2 regions of the Kocuria sp. KH4 genome follow, and region 1 is predicted to be linked to the other one. Evidence: riboswitches for the same ligand, from Rfam matches in the RefSeq annotation. Region 1 holds a riboswitch; the other holds the start of a gene.
The links. A riboswitch is a leader RNA that binds a small molecule or an ion and turns the genes downstream of it on or off. The one in region 1 is predicted to bind glycine.

Region 1 (10,302 bases):
GGCCCGCTCGAGGATCAGCCCGGCCAGGTCGGCCGAGGTCTGCGGCACGGCGTCGCCGAAGCGCCGGCCGAGCAGCCCGCGCACGTCGGCGTAGGCGTAGAAGGCGCCGGTGGGCACGGGGCACTCCACGCCCTCGATCGCGTTGAGCGCCTCCACCATGGTCCGGCGCCGGCGGTCGAACGCCTCCCGCATCCGGTGCGCCTCGTCGAGGGACCCGGACACCGCGGCCAGCGCCGCGCGCTGGGCGACGTTGTTGACGTTGGAGGTCAGGTGGGACTGCAGGTTCGTGGCGGCCTTCACGACGTCCGGGGCCGCGATCATCCAGCCCACGCGCCAGCCGGTCATCGCGTAGGTCTTGGCCACGCCGTTGAGGATCACCACCCGGTCGCCCAGCTCGGGCACGGCGGCGGCGATCGAGGTGAACGGCACGCCGTCGTAGGTGAGGTGCTGGTAGATCTCGTCCGTGAGCACGAAGATCCCCTTCTCGGCCGCCCAGCGGCCCACGGCGGCGGTCTCCTCGGGGGAGTACACCGCGCCGGTGGGGTTGGACGGGGAGCAGAACAGCAGCGCCTTGGTGCGCTCCGTGCACGCCTGCTCGAGCAGCTCCGGGGTGACCTTGTAGCCGAGCTCCGGGCCGGCGAAGACCTCCACCGGGTTGCCGCCGGCGAGCTTGATCGCCTCCGGGTAGGTGGTCCAGTACGGGGCGGGGAGCAGGACGTCGTCGCCCTCGTCCACGACCGTGGCGAAGGCCTGGAACACGGCCTGCTTGCCGCCGTTGGTGATGAGCACCTGCGAGGGCTCCACCGCGTACCCGTCGTCCCGCGCGGTCTGCTCGGCGACCGCCTTCCGCAGCTCCGGCAGGCCCGCCGCCGGCGTGTACCGGAAGTTCGCCGGGTCCTGCAGGGCCGCCGCGGCGGCGTCCACGATGGCCTGCGGGGTGGGGAAGTCGGGCTCCCCGGCCCCGAAGCCGATCACGGGGCGGCCGGCGGCCTTGAGCGCCTTCGCCTTGGCGTCCACCGCGAGCGTCGCGGACTCTGCGATGGCGCCGACGCGCCGGGAGATGCGGGATGCGGTCATGACCGGGGGCCTCCTGGAAGGGGGACGGGCGGGCGTCGCCGGGCGCGGCGACGGCGGTGCGGACCTGCCCCATGCTACTCGGGGCGCCGCTGCGGGCGGCGGCCCGGCCCGGGGCGGGGACGCGCCGCCGCCCGGGGCGGATTGCACCGGCACGGCCCGGTCCCCTAGGATGGACGACTGGTGTCATCGACGCCTGCCCGGGCGCGCCGTCGCGGCGGTGCCGGGTGGTAGAGTCGGTGACCGGGTCCGAGCGATCGAGGCCGGCGTGCGCACGCCGGCCGAGGCCGTGAGGCGCGAAGGGCAGTGGCGCAATTGGTAGCGCAGCGGTCTCCAAAACCGCAGGTTGCAGGTTCGAGTCCTGTCTGCCCTGCTCCAGTCCGGAGCTGCACGGCGACGGCGGGCCGCCAGCACCGCGCGGCCCGCACGAGTCCACACAGGGAGAGCCGATGTCGCAGACCACCGCCGGCAGGGCGTCGGGCCAGCCCCCGGAGCAGGGCGCCGGGAGTCCCCGCGGCGTCTTCGGGCGCCTGTTCCTCTTCCTGCGCCAGGTCGTCGGGGAGCTCCGGAAGGTCGTCACCCCCACGCGGCGCGAACTGGTGAACTACGTGCTGGTCGTCCTCGTGTTCGTCGCGTTCATGATGGTGCTCATCTCCGTCCTGGACCTCGCGTTCGGGCAGGCCGCCCTGTGGATCTTCGGGCAGGGCGACGCCGCCGGATGACCCGGGCGGCGCACGGACCGGCAGCGGCGACCGTGGCCCAGCAGAGCACGACATCCACGACAGAACAGGGAGATCCAGTGACCGAGCACGAGCTCGAAAACGGCACCGAGGCACCGGCCGAGGTCGACCAGCAGGCCCCGGCGCTGCCGGCGTCCGAGGCCTCCGTGCAGGAGGAGGACTTCGCCGCCGCCCACGCGCCGGAGGAGTCCGCGGCCGCACCCGTCGCCGAGGCGGAGCCCGTCACGGACGAGGCCCCCGCGGTGGACCCTGTCGAGGAGTTCAAGTCCAAGCTGCGCCGCCAGGAGGGTGACTGGTACGTCATCCACACCTACGCCGGCTACGAGAACCGCGTGAAGACGAACCTGGAGACCCGCATCCAGTCCCTCAACATGGAGGAGGACATCTTCCAGATCGAGGTCCCCATGGAGGAGGTCGTCGAGATCAAGAACGCCCAGCGCAAGGTGGTCCGCCGCGTGCGGATCCCTGGCTACGTGCTGGTGCGCATGAACCTCACCGACGCCTCCTGGGGCGCGGTGCGCCACACCCCCGGCGTGACGGGCTTCGTGGGCCAGGACGCCTACAACCCCGTCCCCCTGCGCCTGGACGAGGTCTTCGAGATGCTCAACCCGGTGTTCGAGGCCCCGCAGGGCGCCGGCGGCGAGGCCGCGGCCCAGCCGAGCGCGCAGCCGCAGGTCAACGTGGACTTCGAGGTCGGGGAGTCCGTGATCGTCAAGGAGGGCCCCTTCGAGACCCTCCCCGCCACCATCTCCGAGATCAAGGTGGAGTCCCAGCAGCTCGTCGTCCTCGTGTCGATCTTCGAGCGCGAGACCCCCGTCACCCTCGGCTTCAACCAGGTCTCCAAGATCTGACCCGGCGGGCGCGCGCGCCCGCCCACCGTTCCCGTCCCCGCGGCGCATGCTTCGCCGCCGGGGCCGACCGGCCGCCGCGCCACGGCGGCCACCCGCCGTCGTACGCTCCTGTGCGCCGGTACGTCCAGCAGAAGAAGGACCAGCACATGGCTCCCAAGAAGAAGAAGGTCTCCGGCCTCATCAAGCTGCAGATCCAGGCAGGCGCCGCGAACCCGGCGCCCCCCGTGGGCCCCGCCCTCGGTCAGCACGGCGTGAACATCATGGAGTTCTGCAAGGCCTACAACGCGGCCACGGAGTCCCAGCGCGGCAACATCGTCCCCGTGGAGATCACGGTGTACGAGGACCGCTCGTTCACCTTCGTCACGAAGACCCCGCCCGCCGCGCAGCTGATCAAGAAGGCCGCCGGCGTCGCCAAGGGCTCCGGTGTCCCGCACACCCAGAAGGTCGGCAAGCTCACCATGGACCAGGTCCGGGAGATCGCCGAGACCAAGAAGGAAGACCTCAACGCCAACGACATCGACGCCGCGGCGAAGATCATCGCCGGCACCGCCCGCTCGATGGGCATCGAGGTCGAGTGATCGGCCTCGGCTGATCACCACCCACCGTTATTGACGTGGCAGGACCGAGCGCGGTCCGCAGACCACAACTGCACAAGGAGAAGAAGCAGATGGCAAAGCGCAGCAAGGCATACCAGGCGGCGGCGGCCCGGATCGGCGAGGGGCTCTACAGCCCGGCCGAGGCCGTGGCCCTGGCCAAGGAGATCGACACGGCCAAGACCGACTCCACCGTGGAGGTCGTCCTCCGGCTCGGCGTGGACCCCCGCAAGGCGGACCAGATGGTCCGCGGCACGGTGAACCTGCCCAACGGCACGGGCAAGACCGCCCGCGTCGTCGTCTTCGCGACCGGCGACAAGGCCGCCGCCGCGGAGGAGGCCGGCGCCGACCACGTGGGCTCCGACGACCTGATCGCCCGCATCCAGGGCGGCTGGACCGACTTCGACGCCGCCGTGGCGACCCCGGACATGATGGGCAAGGTGGGGCGCCTGGGCAAGGTGCTCGGCCCGCGCAACCTCATGCCGAACCCGAAGACGGGCACCGTCACCATGGACGTGGCCAAGGCCGTCAACGACATCAAGGGCGGCAAGATCGACTTCCGCGTCGACAAGCACTCGAACCTGCACTTCATCGTGGGCAAGACCTCCTTCGAGGTCGAGAAGCTGGCCGAGAACTACGGCGCCGCGCTCGAGGAGATCCTGCGCCTGAAGCCATCCGCCTCGAAGGGCCGCTACATCACCAAGGCGACCGTCTCGACCACGTTCGGCCCGGGCATCCCGGTCGACCCGAACGCCACCGAGGTCGTCCTCGGCGCCTGACGCCGGACACCGGGCCCCCACGGGCCCGCACGGGGGGCCCGGCCGCTGCGGCCGGGCCCCCCGTCGTTCCACCCACGCGAACCCGGGGGCACCGCCGCCCTCCGGAAGGGAGTCCCCGTGATCGAGCACCCCCCAGTGCGGATCGAGCAGATGCGCATCCCCGACGACTTCGACGCCGCCGCCCAGGAGCTGCTGGGCCGGGTGGCCGGTCTCGTGCGCCGGTCCCGGCAGCACGTCTGGGGCATCTCGGACCTCACCGGCGACGCGCAGGAGCTCTACCGCGACCTGCTGGACCCCTTCGAGCGGGTCGTGGTGCTGCTGGCCTGGGCCGGGGACCGGCTCGCCGGGCGGGCCGAGGTGCGCCTGCCGCTGGTGGCCGCCACCGGGACCGCGCACATCACCGTCGACGTGGACCCCGAGGTCACCTCCCAGGGCACCGGCAGCGAGCTGCTCAGCGCCGCCGAGCAGCTCGCGGTGGGCGAGTCCCGCCGGCACCTGAGCATCCAGACCGAGCACCCCGGCCCGGAGGAGATCCAGGGCGACGGCAGCGTGACCGGCGTCTTCCCCGTGGTCACCCCGGGCATGGTCGAGTGGGTCGACGCCGCGGACGGCTCCGGCCGCCTGCCCGTCTCCAACCGGCAGACCCGCTTCGCCCTCCACGCCGGGTACCGGCTGGAGTCGGTCAGCGACTTCGGCGTCCTGGAGGTCCCCCTCTCGCCGACCCGCGTGCAGACGCTGCTGCGCGAGGTCGAGGCCTCGCCGGCGCCGGAGGAGTACCGCATCCACGTGTGGGCCGGGCCCGCTCCCGAGGAGCGGCTCGACGAGCTCGCGGCCCTGCACTCCCGCATGGCCGCCGACTCCTTCCTGGCGCCGGCGGCGGCCGACCCCGAGCCCTGGGACGCCGAGCGGGTGCGCCGCACCGAGCAGCTGCGCGCCGAGGCCGGCAACGTGTCCCTGGTCGCCGTCGCCGAGCGGGGGACCACCGGTCACCTGGTCGGGATGACCGAGATCGTCCTGGCGGGGGAGGACCCGGTGATCGGGATGCAGGACGAGACCGTGGTGCTGCGCGAGCACCGCCGCCGCTGGATCGCCACCCGGCTCAAGCTGGCGAACCTGCAGCAGCTGGAGCGGCTGGCCCCGGCGGTGCGCACCGTGTACTCGTGGTCCCACAGCGGCGACGACCGGATGAGCCGGGTCAACAGCCGGCTCGGCTTCCGGGTCGCCGGGCGCAGCGGCGTGTGGTCCCGCGACCTCCCGCCCGCCTGACCGGCCCGGGGCGGGCCCGATTTGGCGCGTGCGGGCCCCTCGGGTAGGGTGGGGCGTACCAAAGACCGCCGGTCGTGTTCTCCCCTGCCCCGCGCGTCCTGTCTCAGGAGCGTGCGCCACGGGGAGCAGCCGTAAGAGTTCCGCCAGGAACGGCCAGCGCAGGTGAACCAGCACAGCGTGCACGCCCCCGACCGGGGCGGGCCGTTCGAGCCCCGGGCATCTGCGCGGGGCTTTTTCTGTGCCCGGGCCCTTCCGGCAGCGCCCGGCATCGAAGACCGGAAGGAGTACCATGGCGAACCCGGAAAAGGCAGCCGCGGTCGCCGAGTTGAAGGAACTGTTCTCCAACTCGGACGCCGCTGTCCTGACGGAGTACCGCGGCCTCACCGTGGCCCAGCTCAAGGAGCTGCGCCGCTCGCTCGGTGAGAACGCCGAATACGCCGTGGTGAAGAACACGCTGACCGCGATCGCGGCCAAGGAGATGGGCATCGACGCGTTCGACGGCCAGCTCGCCGGCCCGAGCGCGATCGCCTTCATCTCGGGGGACCCCGTCGAGGCCGCCAAGAGCCTGCGTGACTTCGCCAAGGCGAACCCGCAGCTCGTCGTCAAGGGCGGTTACCTCGAGGGCAAGGCCCTCAGCGAGGCGGAGATCAAGCAGCTCGCGGACCTCGAGTCCCGCGAGGTGCTGCTGGCCAAGGTGGCCGGTGCCGCCAAGGCGTCCCTGTCCCAGGCCGCGGCGCTGTTCCAGGCCCCGCTGTCCAAGACCGTCCGTACGGCCGAGGCGCTGCGCGCCAAGGTCGAGGAGCAGGGCGCCTGACCAGCACCCCGCCGCGAGGCACATTCTCACCACGGAACCAGACCGTCCCGCGCCGACGAACCCGGCCGGGGCACACCATCGAAAAGGAGCCACACCATGGCCAAGCTCACCACCGCTGAACTGATCGACGCGTTCAAGGAGCTCTCCCTCATCGAGCTCTCCGAGTTCGTCAAGGCCTTCGAGGAGACCTTCGACGTCACCGCCGCCGCCCCCGTGGCCGTCGCCGGTGCCGCCGCTCCGGCCGCCGCCGCCGAGGAGGCCGAGGAGCAGACCGAGTTCGACGTCGTGCTCGAGGCCGCCGGCGACAAGAAGATCCAGGTCATCAAGGAGGTCCGCGCGCTGACCTCCCTCGGCCTCAAGGAGGCCAAGGACCTCGTGGACTCGGCCCCCAAGGCCGTCCTCGAGGGCGCCAACAAGGAGGCCGCGGACAAGGCCAAGGAGGCCCTCGAGGGCGCCGGCGCCACCGTCACCCTCAAGTAGTCCCTCCCGGACGCGCCGCGGCGCGACCGTTCCCGCGAGGCCCCGGACGCTCGGCGTCCGGGGCCTCGCGCCGTGCCCGGCGAGGTGTGGGACACTGGGGGCACAACCACATCGGCCGCCCACCCGCAGCGGGAGAGTCCGCCGCCGTCCGCCCCCGGACGGCCGGCGGCGCCGAAGGAGCAAATCCTCCCCGGGAATCTCTCAGGCACCCGTACCGCTGCGAGCAGGCCACTCTGAAGAGGCCCCCCTGCCCACGGCCACCGGCCCGGGCGGAGGGCCACCGACGGTGCAGGCCGGCTCCCGCCCGGGGCCGGCGAAAACTCTCAGGTCAGCGAACAGAGCGGGGAGGGTCCGACGGGCCCCACCGGGCCTCGAACCACGAGGAGCTGACCTTGTCCTTCCTTCCACGCCACCTCGGACCCGACGCCGCCGAGACCGCGATCATGCTCGAGACCGTCGGCGCGGGCGCGCTCGACGAGCTCGTCGCCCGCGCGGTCCCCCGGAGCATCGCCGCCGACGAGCCCCTGCGGCTGCCGGAGCCCATGTCCGAGCACGAGGCCCTCACCGCCCTGCGCCGGATCGCGGCGAAGAACCGGGTGATGACGCAGATGATCGGGCAGGGCTACGCCGAGACCGTCACCCCGCCCGCGCTGCGCCGCAACATCCTCGAGAACCCCGCCTGGTACACCTCCTACACGCCGTACCAGCCGGAGATCTCCCAGGGCCGGCTCGAGGCCCTGCTGACCTTCCAGAACGCCGTCATGGACCTCACGGGCCTGGACCTGGCCAACGCCTCCCTGCTCGACGAGGCCACCGCCGTGGCCGAGGCCGTGCTCATGATGCGCCGGGCCAACCGCCGCTCCGGCAGCCGCCGCGTCGCCGTGGACTCCCGCGCCCTCCCGCAGACCCTCGCCGTGCTGCGCGGCCGCTGCCGGGCCGTGGGCATCGACCTGGTCGTCGCCGACCTCGCCGAGGGGCTGCCCGAGGGCGAGTTCTTCGGCGTGGTCCTGACCCAGGTGGGCGTGGACGGGGACGTCGCCGACCTGGCGGAGCGCACGGAGCAGGCCCACGCGCAGGGCGCGCTCGTGGCCGTCGCCACGGACCTGCTGGCCCTCACCCTGCTGCGCTCACCGGGGGAGCAGGGCGCGGACATCGCCGTCGGCTCCGCCCAGCGCTTCGGGGTGCCCCTGTTCTTCGGCGGGCCCCACGCCGCGTTCATGGCCTGCCGCAAGGGCCTGGAGCGCAATCTGCCCGGCCGCCTGGTGGGCGTCTCGGTGGACTCCTCCGGCCGGCCGGCCTACCGGCTGGCGCTGCAGACCCGCGAGCAGCACATCCGCCGCGAGAAGGCCACCTCCAACATCTGCACGGCCCAGGCGCTGCTGGCCATCGTCGCCGGCGCCTACGCCGCCTACCACGGCGCCGACGGGCTGCGCGCCATCGCCGAGCGCGTGCACGGGCTCGCCGCGCGGCTGGCCGCGGGGCTCACCGCGGCCGGGGTGCCGGTGGTGCACGGCACGTTCTTCGACACCGTCCTGGCCGAGGTGCCCGGGCGCGCCGACGCGGTCGTCGCCGCCGCCGCGGAGCGCGGCATCAACGTGCGCCGGGCCGGCGCGGACCACGTGTCCGTCTCGGTGGGGGAGCCCCACGGCGAGCGCGACGTGGACGCGGTGCTCGCCGCCTTCGGGGCGGCCGCCCCCGAGGACGGCGCCGCCGGCTGGGACCTGCCGGACGCGCTGCTGCGCACCGACTCCTACCTCGCCCACCCGGTGTTCACCCTGCACCGCTCCGAGACCGCGATGATGCGCTGGCTGCGCTCCCTCGCGGACAAGGACCTGGCCCTGGACCGCACCATGATCCCGCTGGGCTCCTGCACCATGAAGCTCAACGCGGCCGCGGAGATGGAGCCCATCAGCTGGCCCGAGTTCGCCTCGATCCACCCGCTGGCCCCGGAGGAGCAGACCGTCGGCTACCGGGAGCTCATCGCCCAGCTGGAGTCCTGGCTCGCGGAGATCACCGGCTACGCCGCCGTGTCCGTCCAGCCCAACGCCGGGTCCCAGGGGGAGCTCGCCGGCCTGCTGGCGATCCGCCGCTACCACCTCTCCCGCGGCGACGACCGGCGCACCACGATCCTCATCCCGTCCTCCGCCCACGGCACCAACGCGGCGTCCGCGGTGCTCGCCGACCTGAAGGTCGTGGTCGTGGCCACCGCCGGGGACGGCTCCGTGGACCTGGACGACCTCGACGCCAAGATCGCGGCCGTGGGGGACGAGCTCGCCGGGATCATGATCACCTACCCCTCCACGCACGGGGTGTTCGAGGAACAGGTCACCGCCGTGTGCGCGGCCGTGCACGACGCCGGCGGGCAGGTCTACGTGGACGGCGCCAACCTCAACGCCCTCATGGGCCTGGCCCGTCCCGGCCGCTTCGGCGGGGACGTCTCCCACCTGAACCTGCACAAGACCTTCTGCATCCCGCACGGCGGCGGCGGGCCCGGGGTGGGGCCGGTGGCGGTCGCCGAGCACCTGGTGCCGTTCCTGCCCGAGGACCCGGCCGCCGCGGGCGCGGGCGCGGGCGCCGAGACCTTCCCCGTCTCCCAGGCCCGCTACGGCTCCGCCGGGGTGCTGCCGATCTCCTGGATGTACATCGCCATGGCCGGCGCCGAGGGGCTCACCGCGTCCTCGCGCACCGCGATCCTCAGCGCCAACTACGTCTCCGCCCGGCTCGCGGACGTCTTCCCGACGCTCTACACCGGCCCCGGCGGACTCGTGGCCCACGAGTGCATCCTGGACCTGCGCCCCCTCACCAAGGCCTCCGGGGTCACCGCCGAGGACGTGTGCAAGCGGCTGGTCGACTACGGCTTCCACGCCCCCACGCTCGCGTTCCCCGTGGCCGGCACCCTGATGGTCGAGCCCACCGAGTCCGAGAACCTCGCCGAGCTGGACCGCTTCGTGGCCGCGATGCGCGCCATCCACGCCGAGATGCAGGCCGTGGCCGACGGCGAGGTGGCGCTGGAGGACTCCGTGCTCCGCCACGCCCCGCACACCGCGGAGGTGCTCACGGCCGACTCCTGGGAGCGCGCCTATCCGCGCTCCCAGGCCGCCTACCCGCTGCCCGAGCTGCGGCTGGCGAAGTACTGGGTGCCCGTGGGCCGGGTGGAGAACGCCGCCGGGGACCGCAACCTGGTCTGCAGCTGCCCGCCGATCGAGGCCTTCGCCTCGCCCGCGCCGGCGGAGGCCGCCCGATGAGCGCCCGCACCACGCCGCTGGCGGCCGCCCACCGGGAGGCCGGTGCCGTGAGCACCGACTTCGGCGGCTGGCAGATGCCCCTCAAGTACGGCAACGACGTCGCCGAGCACCACGCGGTGCGCCGGGCCGCCGGGGTCTTCGACCTGTCCCACATGGGCGAGATCGCCGTGGAGGGCCCGGACGCGGCCGCGTTCCTGGACGCGGCGGTCGTCTCCCGGCTGAGCGCCGTCGCCACCGGCCGGGCCAAGTACTCGCTGCTGGTCGACGAGGCCGGACGGGTCCTCGACGACCTCATCGTCTACCGCCTGGCCGAGGACCGCTTCCTGGTGGTGCCCAACGCCGGGAACACGGCGGCCGTGCTGCGGGCGCTGGAGGAGCGCGCGCACGGCCACGACGTCACGGTGGAGGACCGCACGGAGGCCACCGCGCTGGTGGCCGTCCAGGGCCCCGCGGCCCAGGA
Region 2 (10,302 bases), on a different contig from region 1:
ACCTCACCCCGGCGCCCGAGGGCACCGGGCTGCCGATCGTCGCCGATGTCGTGGAGGAGCTCGGCGCCGACGCCTTCGTCTACGGCCACCTCGCCCCGGTCACCGCCGCCAACACCATCGTCCAGATCGACCCCACCGCCGAGGACCCCGCCCACACCGAAGGCCCCGGCGCCCACGAGATCGTCGTGCGCGCCGAAGGCCGCACCCCACCCACGGCCGGGACCACCCTGTGGGTCACCCCCACCCGCGAACACCTCCACCTCTTCGACACCACCACCGGCACCCGCCTACCCGACTGACCAACGGCACCGGCACCGGCATCGGCCCCACCACGGGACGAGCACCGTGGGCCCGGCGCTTCCCCCGGGAGGCGCCGGGCCCGCCGTCGTCGCCGGGCGTCCGCCGCGCGGACGCCCGGCCCTGCGGCCCGCTCCGGGGCGACGGCCCGGGCTCCCGGATCCGCGGCGCGGCGGCGCCGCACCGGGGCGGATGATGTGACCGTTGACACACCGACGCCGCGCCGATACGTTGGAAAGCGCATTCCCGCTACGTCCGAGGAGATCCCCGTGCATGCCCAGACCGCTCCCGCCCCGACCGCCGAGCCGCACCGGGCCGACGCCCGCGGGGAGGCCCCCGTCCGCGTCTGCCTGGTCGGGATCGGTGGCTTCGGCGGACGGCACCTGGCGAACATCCGCCGGCTCGAGGAGGAGGGCGGCGTCCGGCTCATCGCGGCCGTCGACCGGCGCGCCGACGACGACGGGGCGCTCGGGCCCGAGGTGCCGATGTTCGGCGACCTGGAGCAGCTGCGGGCGGCGGGACTCGACGTCGACGTGGTGGTGGTCTCCACCCCGATCGACACCCACTTCGACCTCGCCCTGGCGGCCCTGGGCCTGGGGGCGGACGTCCTGCTCGAGAAGCCGCCGGTGGCGAACCTGGAGCAGTTCCACCGCCTCCTGGAGGCCGCCGAGGAGGCGGGCCGCCTCGTCCAGGTGGGGTTCCAGAGCCTCGGCTCCCACGCGCTGGGGCTCATCGACCGGCTGCTGGAGAGCGGGGAGATCGGGCAGCTGCGCGCGGTGGGCGCCACGGGCCTGTGGTCCCGGGACACCGACTACTTCACCCGCTCCCCCTGGGCCGGCCGGCGCCGCATCGGCGGCGTGGACGTGGTGGACGGGGTGGTCACGAACCCGCTGGCCCACGCCGTCATGACCGCCCTGCACATCGCCGGCGCCCGGACCGCCGGGGACGTGGCGCAGTTGCGCACCGAGCTGTACCGCGCCAACGCGATCGAGTCCGACGACACCTCGGTGGTGCAGGTCCGTACCGCGTCCGGTGTTCCCGTCACGTGCGCCCTGACGCTGTGCGCCGCCGAGCAGCAGGACCCCTTCGTCACCGTCGAGGGCACGGAGGGCCGGGCGGTGCTGCACTACACGCGGGACGAGCTGACCGTCTCCGGTCCCGAGGGCACCCGGACCGTCGTTCCCGGGCGCACGAACCTGCTGGAGAACCTGATCGCCGCCCGCCGCGACGGCGCCGCGCTGCTCTGCCCCCTGGCCGCCACGGGGGCGTTCATGCGGGTGCTCGACGCCGTGCGCACCGCCCCGGACCCCGTGCCGATCGCCGCCGAGCACGTGCGGTGGGTCCAGGAGGGCGGGGCCCGCCGCGCCGTCCTGCCCGGCGTCGAGTCCTGGGCGGCACGCGCGGTCGCGGCCCAGTCCGGCTTCACGGGGATCGGGGCGCCGTGGGCGGTGCCCGCCGCGACCGGCGAGCGCTTCCTCGTGGCGGGCCACGAGGTCGCCCGGGTGCGCACGGGCGAGGACGTCGCCCCGACCTCCTCCCCCCGCCCGTTCCTGCACCCGGTCCGCACCCTCGGCGGCGTCACCGTCACGGACCAGCAGCCGCTGGACCACGTCTGGCACCTGGGCGTGAGCACCGCCCTGCAGGACGTCGACGGCCTCAACTTCTGGGGCGGGCGCACCTACACCCGCGAGGCCCAGCGGTACGTGTGGCGCGAGGACCACGGCCGGATCATCCGTGTCGCGGCCCACGCCACGCAGGACCGGCTGGACGAGGAGCTGTCCTGGCTCGGCCCGGACGGCACCGCCGTCCTGTCCGAGGAGCGCCGCTGGACGTTCCACCCCGTGGCCGAGCACGCCTGGGAGCTCGGCCTGCGCTTCCGCCTCTCCCCCGCCGGGGACCGTCCCGTGCAGCTGGCCAGTCCCGGGGCCAACGGACGCGCCGGCGGCGGCTACGGCGGTTTCTTCTGGCGCCTGCCCGCCTGCACGGACGCGGACGTGTTCACCGCGGCCGCCGCGGGCGAGGACGCCGTGCACGGCAGCGTGTCCCCGTGGCTGGCCTTCTGCGCCGAGTTCGCCGGGCGCCCCGCCACGCTCGTCCTGCGCCACGGCGGGCCGTCGGCGGACCCGTGGTTCGTCCGCGTCTCGGGCTATCCGGGCGTGGGCCTCGCCCCGGCCTGGGACGCCCCGGTGGCCACCACGCGGGAGGCCCCGCTCGAGCGGGCGGTGCACGTCCTCGTGGTGGACGGCCGCCTCGACCCCGCCGGGGTGGAGGCCCTGCTCGACGGCGCCGCCCGCAGCCGCGGGGCCGCCGAGGGCCCCGGCACCGGGAGCCGCGGCCCGGCCGGGAACCCGGGCGCATGAGCTCCTCGGGCGCCGACCGGGCGGAGAAGCGGCGCCGGGTCCTGCGCGTGCTCCAGGAGCACGGCGGGGACGCCGTCCTCCTGGAGAGCGCCACGGCGGTGTCCTGGTACCTCGACAGGGCCCGCGTGCACGTCTCCCTCGCCGGCCCGCCGGTGGCGTCCGTGCTGGTGCACCAGGACGGGGACGAGGTGGTCACCTCCACCAGCGAGGCGGCCCGGCTCACGGCCGAGGAGCTGCCCGACGGTGTCCGGCTGCACGAGCTGCCGTGGCACGCCGCCCCGGCCGCCCCGGAGAGCTGGTTCCCCGCCGCCCGCTCGATGGCGGTGCTCGCCGAGGACTGTCTCGCGGCACCGCTCCGGGCGGCCCGCGCGTCCCTGCTGCCCGGGGAGGCGCTGCGCTACGAGGCCCTGTGCCGGGTCGCCGCCGCGGTGCTCACGGACGTCCTGGGCCGGGCCACCCCGCGCAGCACCGAGCGGGAGGTCGCCGCCGAGCTGGCCGCCGGGCTGGTGCGGCGCGGCGCGGAGCCGCTCGTGCTCCTGTGCGGCGGCGCGGAGCGACAGGCGCACCGCCACCCCCTGCCGACCGCGGCCCCGCTGGGACGGCGGGCGATGGCCGTGGTCTGCGCCCGCCGGGGCGGTCTGATCGCCGACGTCACCCGCTGGGTCCGCTTCGGCCCCGCCACCGCGCAGGAGGCCGACGCCGAGGCGGGGATCGCGGAGGTCGAGGCCGACGTCCTGGACGCCCTGCGCCCCGGGCTGCCGCTCGCGGACGTGCTCCCGGTCCTGCAGCAGGCCTACCCGCGCCACGGCTTCGACGCCGGGGAGTGGACCCGGCACCACCAGGGCGGCCCGGCCGGCTACGCGGGCCGCGACCCGCGACTGGCCCCCGGCGTCCCGGACCGGGTGCACGAGCACCAGGCGTTCGCGTGGAACCCGTCCGCCCCCGGCGTGAAGATCGAGGACACCGTGCTGCTGGGCGCCGACGGGCCCCGGCCGCTGTCGGTGGACCCCCGCTGGCCGGTCACCCGGGTGCGCGGCCGGGACCGTCCCGCCACGCTCGAGCGCTGACCCGGCCCGGAACCCGCGAGGGCGCTTTGCCTTCCGCGGGCATCTCCTCTACGGTTGTGGGCGTAGTCACAAAGCTGTCGCCATCGACGTGCGGCGGGAGAGTCCCGCTCAGCCACACCGATCGGGCGCCGTAGGAGCAATTTCCTCCCCGGGAAACTCTCAGGCCCCCGCACCGTCGCACCGAGGCACATCTGGAAAGTAGCGCGGAGTGCTCCGCGCTCGCCGAAGGAGCAAGCCCCACCCCTCCGGGTGCGGCGGAAACTCTCAGGCTGTGCAACAGATCGGGGAGGAACCCACAGACCGCGCGGGCGCACCGCGCCGAATCCTGGAGTTCCTCGATGACCCCCACCCCCATCCCTCCCGCCGCCCGGCCCGGCAGACACGGCGCCGGGCCGGCCGGCCGCGGCTGCCCGCGCCCGGCGGCCTCCCCGCCCCGCGCCGGCCGGCAGCGCCGCCGGGACGCCCCCCTCTCCGAGGCCGGCCCGGGCGCCGCCCGCGGGGCCCGCCGGGTCGAGGGCCGCGCCCGCGCCCGCCTGCGCGAGTCCCTCGACGGCACGCCCCCGCCCCTCCACCGGCCCCGGCCGTAACCTCCGCACCCCGCACCGAAAGGACCCCACACCATGAGCACCGTCCTGCCCGACCTCCGCTACTCCGCGGAGCACGAGTGGATCGACTCCGCCTCCCCGGCCCGGATCGGCATCAGCCGGGTCGCCGTGGACGCCCTCGGCGACGTCGTCTACCTCGACCTGCCCGAGACCGGCTCCACCGTCACCGCGGGCGAGGTCTGCGGCGAGGTCGAGTCGACCAAGTCCGTCTCCGAGCTGTTCTCCCCCGTGAGCGGCACCGTGGTCGAGGTCAACGCCGAGGCCGTGGAGGACCCCGCCGTGCTCAACGAGGACCCCTACGGCGCCGGCTGGCTGTTCGCCGTCGAGGTCGCCGAGGAGGGCCCGCTGCTCTCCGCACAGGAGTACGCCGAGGCCAACGGCGGTGAGCTCGCCTGAGCGCGGACGCCGGCGCCCTGACCGCCGTTCCCGGGATCCCCGGGGCCCGCGTCCGGGCGCCGGCCGCGGCGCACCCCTCTCCCCGGGCCCGGGCCCGCTCGGCGCGGGCCGCTGAGGACCGGAGCACCGCCCACCCCTCGGGCGGCGGCGGGGGCGCGCAGGGACATCCCCTCCGCGCCCCCGCACCGCCACGGAACTTCCTCGTCTGGAGCACATCATGGCCATCAGCGTCTTCGACCTCTTCTCCGTGGGCATCGGCCCCTCGAGCTCCCACACCGTGGGCCCCATGCGCGCCGCCCGCCGCTTCGCCGCGGCCCTGGCCGCCCAGGACCTCCTGGAGCGCACCGCCGACCTGCGCGTGGACGTCTACGGGTCGCTGTCCGCCACCGGCCGCGGCCACGGCACGTTCACCGCGATCCTGCTGGGCCTGGAGGGCTACGACCCGGAGCAGGTCCTCCCCGACGAGGTGGAGGAGCGGCTGGCCGACATCGCCGGCACGGGGACGCTGCGGCTGGGCGCCGCCCTCGGTCGCCGCACGGACGTCCGCTACGGCGTCGAGGACATGGTGCAGCACCCGCTGACCGTCCTGGAGCGGCACACCAACGGCATGCGCTTCCAGGCGCTGGACGGCGCCGGGGGCGTGCTGGCCGAGCAGACCTGGTTCTCCGTGGGCGGTGGGTTCATCGTCCAGGAGGGCGAGGAGGACACCGCCGCGGCCGAGCTGGAGTCCGCCAGCGCCCAGGTGCCCCACCCCTTCCGGACCGCCCGGGAGCTGCTGGGCCACTGCGCGAGCACGGGCGGGCCGATCAGCGCGGTGATGCTGGCCAACGAGCGGACGTGGCGCGGCGAGGACGAGATCCGGGAGCAGCTGCTGCACATCTGGACCGTGATGGAGGAGTGCAAGGACTCCAGCCTCCGGCGCACCGGGCCGCTGCCGGGCGGACTGGACGTCGCCCGGCGCGCCCCGGAGTGGCACCGGAGGCTGCGCACCGAGGACCCGGACCGGGACCCGGGCTTCTGGCCGGAGTGGGTGAACCTGGTGGCCCTGGCGGTCAACGAGGAGAACGCCTCCGGCGGACGGGTGGTCACCGCCCCCACGAACGGGGCGGCCGGCATCATCCCGGCGGTGCTCTTCTACGCCACCCACTACTCCCCCGCGGCCCGCGCCGCCGCCGCCGAGGGCCCGGAGGCGCTCGGGGCCGCACGGCAGGACATCGTGGTCCGGTTCCTGCTCACGGCCGGGGCGGTGGGAGTGCTCTACAAGGAGCAGGCCTCGATCTCCGGGGCCGAGGTCGGCTGCCAGGGCGAGGTGGGGTCCGCCTCCTCGATGGCCGCCGCCGGGCTGGCGGAGGTCCTGGGCGGCACGCCCGCCCAGGTGGAGAACGCCGCCGAGATCGCCATGGAGCACAACCTGGGGCTGACCTGCGACCCGATCGGCGGCCTGGTGCAGATCCCGTGCATCGAGCGCAACGCGATTGCCGCGGCCAAGGCGATCAACGCCGCCAAGATGGCCATGTGGGGCGACGGCACGCACCGGGTGAGCCTCGACGAGGTCATCGTGACCATGCGGGAGACCGGCAAGGACATGAGCCACAAGTACAAGGAGACCGCCCTGGGCGGGCTCGCCGTCAACGTCGTGGAGTGCTGACCGGCTCCCCGTCCCGCGGCCGCGGGACCGTCCGCACGGCGGTCCCGCCGCTGCGTCCGCCGGCAACCGCCCGTCCGGGGCCGTTCCCGGGGCCGGCACGTCATGCGAGGGGGACAGTGTGCCCCGGACTGGACGAAGGTCTAGCCTCGTGCCCAGGAGGTTTGCAGATGAGAATCACCCTGGCGGACGTGGTGGCCGCTCTCGGCGTGCTGGTGACGGCCCCTGCGATGGCCGGCATGGGGCTCACGCTGCTCGGGGGCCGGGCCCCGTACGACTCGCTCGTCGGCACGGTGGTGCTCGGCGTCGTCCTCACGATCGCCGGCCTGGTGCCCCGGTTCGAGCGGCACCGGCTCGGCTGGACGAGCCAGACGGACGCGCTGCTGCGGGCCCGGCAGCAGGTCCGGCGCGCCGCCGTCGCCCCGGAGCCGGAGCGCACGGCCGCGGACCGCGCGGCGGAGCGGCGCCGTGCCGTCACAGTGGGTGCGGAGGGCGCGCGGATCCCCGGCCGCGCCTAGCGTCGGAGCATGGGCGGCAGAACGGGCAACGTCTACGTCAACCCCGTCACCCAGGAGCGCGCGGTCGTGCTGGTGAGCTCCGCAGACTCCGGCGGGGAGCTGGTGCGCGCCGAGCTCTGGGTCCCGCCGGGGACGGTGCACGACTGGCGGCCCCACGGCCACGAACCGGCACGCGGTGCTCGGCCCGGTGGCCCGGCGCCGGGGCCTCCGGGGCGCCTATCCGGAGTTCGAGCCGCGCATCCTCGTGGGGCGCCTGGGCGAGCCCCTGACGCTCAGCGGACCGGCGCCCGCGGGCACCTGAGCCGCCCGCCGCGGCACGGGGGCCGGTGGGGGTCCCGCGCCGCGGGCGCGGCCGGCCTCAGACCGCGGCCCCCTGCAGGGCGGGCAGCGCCTGCTGCCGCAGCGCCAGGCCGAGACCGGGACGGTCCAGGAGCTCCAGCCGCGAGCCCGTGACCCGCACCGGGGACGGCTCGGCGAGGACGCCGAGCTCGGCGAACCCGGCGTCCTCGACCACCTCCACCATGGTCGGCTCCGCGAGCGTCAGCGCCAGCTGCCCCGAGAGCTCCGGGAGCAGGTGGGGCGCGATCCCCACGTTGTGGGTGCGGGCGAGCTCCACGATCCGCCGGAAGGGCGTGATGCCGCCCACCCGCACGATGTTGGGCTGGACGATGTCCACGGCCCCGGCGGTGATGAAGTCCCGGAACCGGTAGACGTTGTGCAGGTTCTCCCCGAGCGCGATGGGCACCTGGCTGAACCGGCGCAGCTGGCGGTAGCCCTCGAGGTCGTCCGCGCGCAGCGGCTCCTCCAGCCAGGACGGGGCGAAGGGCTCCAGCGCGTCCAGGGCCCGGCGGGCCGTGGGCAGGTCCCAGCGCTGGTTGGCGTCGATCATCAGTCCCCGGTCGGGGCCGAGCAGCTCGCGCACGGCGGCCACGCGCTCGACGTCCTCGCGCAGCTCCGGCCGGCCCACCTTGATCTTGACGGCGCCGAAGCCCGCCGCGACCCAGCGGCGCACCTGCTCCTGCAGCTCGTCGAGCCCGTAGTGCAGGTTCACGCCGGAGCCGTAGACGGCCACGTCCTGCTGCCGCCGGCCCAGCAGCGCGGGCACCGACAGGCCGGCGCGCCGGGCCCGCAGGTCCCACAGGGCCAGGTCGATCCCGGCGAGGGCGATGCCGGTGAGCCCCGTGCCGCCCTCGTGCAGGAACTTCCAGGCGTCGTCCCACAGCACCTCCGGGTGCTCGGGGCGGCCGCGGACGAAGGCCGCGAGGTCGTCGTCGAGCAGCGCCTGCACGGCCCGCGCCCCGATGGTCGGGGTCCAGGAGAAGCCGGTGCCGGTCGCGCCGTCGTCGGCCACGACCGTGACGGCGATCAGGTGGTTGCGCGGGGCGTCGGGGCCCCAGCTGCGCAGCAGCCGGGCGGTGATCAGCTCGGTGCGCACGGCGGCGATGCTCATGCGGTGTCCTTCCCGTGCCGCCCGGTGCCGGCGAGCTCCCCGGGGGCCGGGTCCCCGGCGTCCTCCCGCAGCTCGGTGCGCCAGGTCCGGACCGGCTCCCAGCCCAGCTCCTCGCGGGCCTTGTCGATGCTGAAGGCCGGCGCCGTCCCGGTCAGACCGGCGGCGAGCTCCTCGCTGCCGGGGACGAACTGCGGGACGAGCTCCGCCAGGGGGCGCCGGGCCAGGGCGTCGGCGGCGCCCACGAAGAAGGTGTCCCCGTTGCGGACGGCGCCCATCCGCTCCAGCAGCGCCCCGAGGAAGGTGGTGACGTCGCGGGCGTCCACGTAGTTGAACAGCGCCGGCGCGGCGAGCGCCGGGTCGTCCAGGCGCTCGCGCACGGTGTGGCCCTGCTGGGTGGGCGCGCCGGCCCACTCCTCGGGGGCGATGACGTAGCAGGGCCGGAAGGAGGCGTAGCGCACGGCCCCGCCCCGGGCCGCGGCGAACATCTGCGCGACCTGCTCCGCGACGAGCTTGGACAGCCCGTAGGCGTGCCACGGCCGCGGCGGGGTCCGCTCGGTCAGCGGGAACGCGGGCGGCAGCCAGCCGCTCGGGGAGCCGTAGCCGAGCACGGTGGGGCTGCTGGCCAGCACGATCCGGCGGGCCCCGGCCTCGGTGGCGGCCTCGGCCACGGTGTGGGCGATCACGGCGTTGGTCTGCAGGATGACGTGCTCGGGGGCGCTGAACGGCACCGCGATGGCCGCGAGGTTCACCACCGCGTCCGGGCGCACGGCGCGCATCAGCGCGAGCGTGGCCCCGGGGTCGGTGAGCTCCGCGGCCCGGTGCTCCACGGCCGGGTGCGCGGCCGCCAGCTGCTCCTCGGTCGGGAGGTCGCGGTCGACGCCGACGACGTCGTAGCCGGCCTGCGCGAGCCCGGCCACGACGCTGCGCCCCAGCCGGCCGGACCCGCCGGTCACCACCACCCGGGTCATGCCGGGACCTCGCTGCGCCGGGCCGCGGCGGCGCGCCCGAGCTCCAGCTCGGCGATCCGCACCGGCGCGCCCGTCTCGAGGGAGCGGTTGCCGGCGATGCCCACGGACACGGCCGCCACGCCGTCGCGGTAGCCGGAGGGCCGCCCGTAGGGGTCCGCCCCCGGCCCCCGGAACACGTCGGCCAGCAGGAGCCGGTCCCCGCCGCCGTGGCTGCCGGAGCCGTTGCGGATGGGCACCTCCTCGGCGGTGCCCCAGTGGCGCTGCAGGACCAGCCGCTCGCCGCGCCGCCTGGCCCCGTTCTGCTCCGCCCCGGCCGTGACCGAGGGGTCCACCGGGGTCCCGCCGGCGGCGGGCAGCACGGCGGCGCGCTCCACGACGTCCAGCTCGGCCCGGCCCGCCGTGCCGTTGACGGCCACCCGGTAGCCCTCCCAGGGCGCGTGGGCGTTGAGGGAGTAGGAGAGGGTCGCGCCGCGGGCGTAGTCGACCACGAGCGCGAGGTTGTCCTCGATGGTGATCCCGTCGGAGAACACGTCCTGGTCCCGGCGGTAGCCGTCGTGGTGCTGGTGGTCGAGGTAGAGCCGGCGCAGCCGGTCGTCGGAGCGCAGGTCCAGGGCGAAGGGGTCGCCGTCCGCCCCGGGCGTCCGGGGGGCGCCCGCCCGCGCCCGGGCCTCGGCGTTGTCCCGCCCGTAGAAGCGCAGGCCGCCGGAGGCGTAGACCCGCTCCGGGGTGTCGCCCAGCCACCAGTTGACCAGGTCGAAGTGGTGGGAGGACTTGTGCACCAGCAGCCCGCCGGAGTTCTGCTTCTGCCGGTGCCAGCGGCGGAAGTAGTCGGCGCCGTGGACGGTGTCCAGCATCCAGCTGAAGTCCACGGAGGTGACGGTGCCGAGCGCCCCGGACTGCACCAGGTCCTTGAGCGCGGTGTTGCGCGGGGAGTAGCGGTAGTTGAACGTGACCACCACGTCCCGGCCCGTCTCGGCCACGGCCGCGGTGACGCGG

Region 2: another riboswitch for glycine. It lies ahead of ACWCOM_RS18100 (hypothetical protein); the one in region 1 lies ahead of gcvP (aminomethyl-transferring glycine dehydrogenase).

Annotation. Positions count from the first base shown of each region.
Region 1 is NZ_JBSJYX010000001.1:83,799-94,100, reverse strand. It holds gene ACWCOM_RS00475 (pyridoxal phosphate-dependent aminotransferase) at 1-1,077, opposite strand, end outside; tRNA gene ACWCOM_RS00470 (tRNA-Trp) at 1,375-1,447, shown strand; gene secE (preprotein translocase subunit SecE) at 1,524-1,796, shown strand; gene nusG (transcription termination/antitermination protein NusG) at 1,874-2,665, shown strand; gene rplK (50S ribosomal protein L11) at 2,812-3,243, shown strand; gene rplA (50S ribosomal protein L1) at 3,333-4,037, shown strand; gene ACWCOM_RS00445 (GNAT family N-acetyltransferase) at 4,155-5,303, shown strand; gene rplJ (50S ribosomal protein L10) at 5,593-6,117, shown strand; gene rplL (50S ribosomal protein L7/L12) at 6,214-6,597, shown strand; glycine riboswitch at 6,717-6,824, shown strand; gene gcvP (aminomethyl-transferring glycine dehydrogenase) at 6,990-9,842, shown strand; gene gcvT (glycine cleavage system aminomethyltransferase GcvT) at 9,839-10,302, shown strand, end outside.
Region 2 is NZ_JBSJYX010000040.1:313-10,614, forward strand. It holds partial or broken gene ACWCOM_RS18085 (ABC transporter ATP-binding protein) at 1-299, shown strand, start outside; gene ACWCOM_RS18090 (DUF6807 family protein) at 567-2,657, shown strand; gene ACWCOM_RS18095 (M24 family metallopeptidase) at 2,654-3,724, shown strand; glycine riboswitch at 3,809-3,909, shown strand; gene ACWCOM_RS18100 (hypothetical protein) at 4,063-4,311, shown strand; gene gcvH (glycine cleavage system protein GcvH) at 4,345-4,725, shown strand; gene ACWCOM_RS18110 (L-serine ammonia-lyase) at 4,943-6,373, shown strand; gene ACWCOM_RS18115 (hypothetical protein) at 6,541-6,888, shown strand; gene ACWCOM_RS18120 (hypothetical protein) at 7,064-7,189, shown strand; gene ACWCOM_RS18125 (mandelate racemase/muconate lactonizing enzyme family protein) at 7,247-8,338, opposite strand; gene ACWCOM_RS18130 (NAD-dependent epimerase/dehydratase family protein) at 8,335-9,306, opposite strand; gene ACWCOM_RS18135 (Gfo/Idh/MocA family protein) at 9,303-10,302, opposite strand, start outside.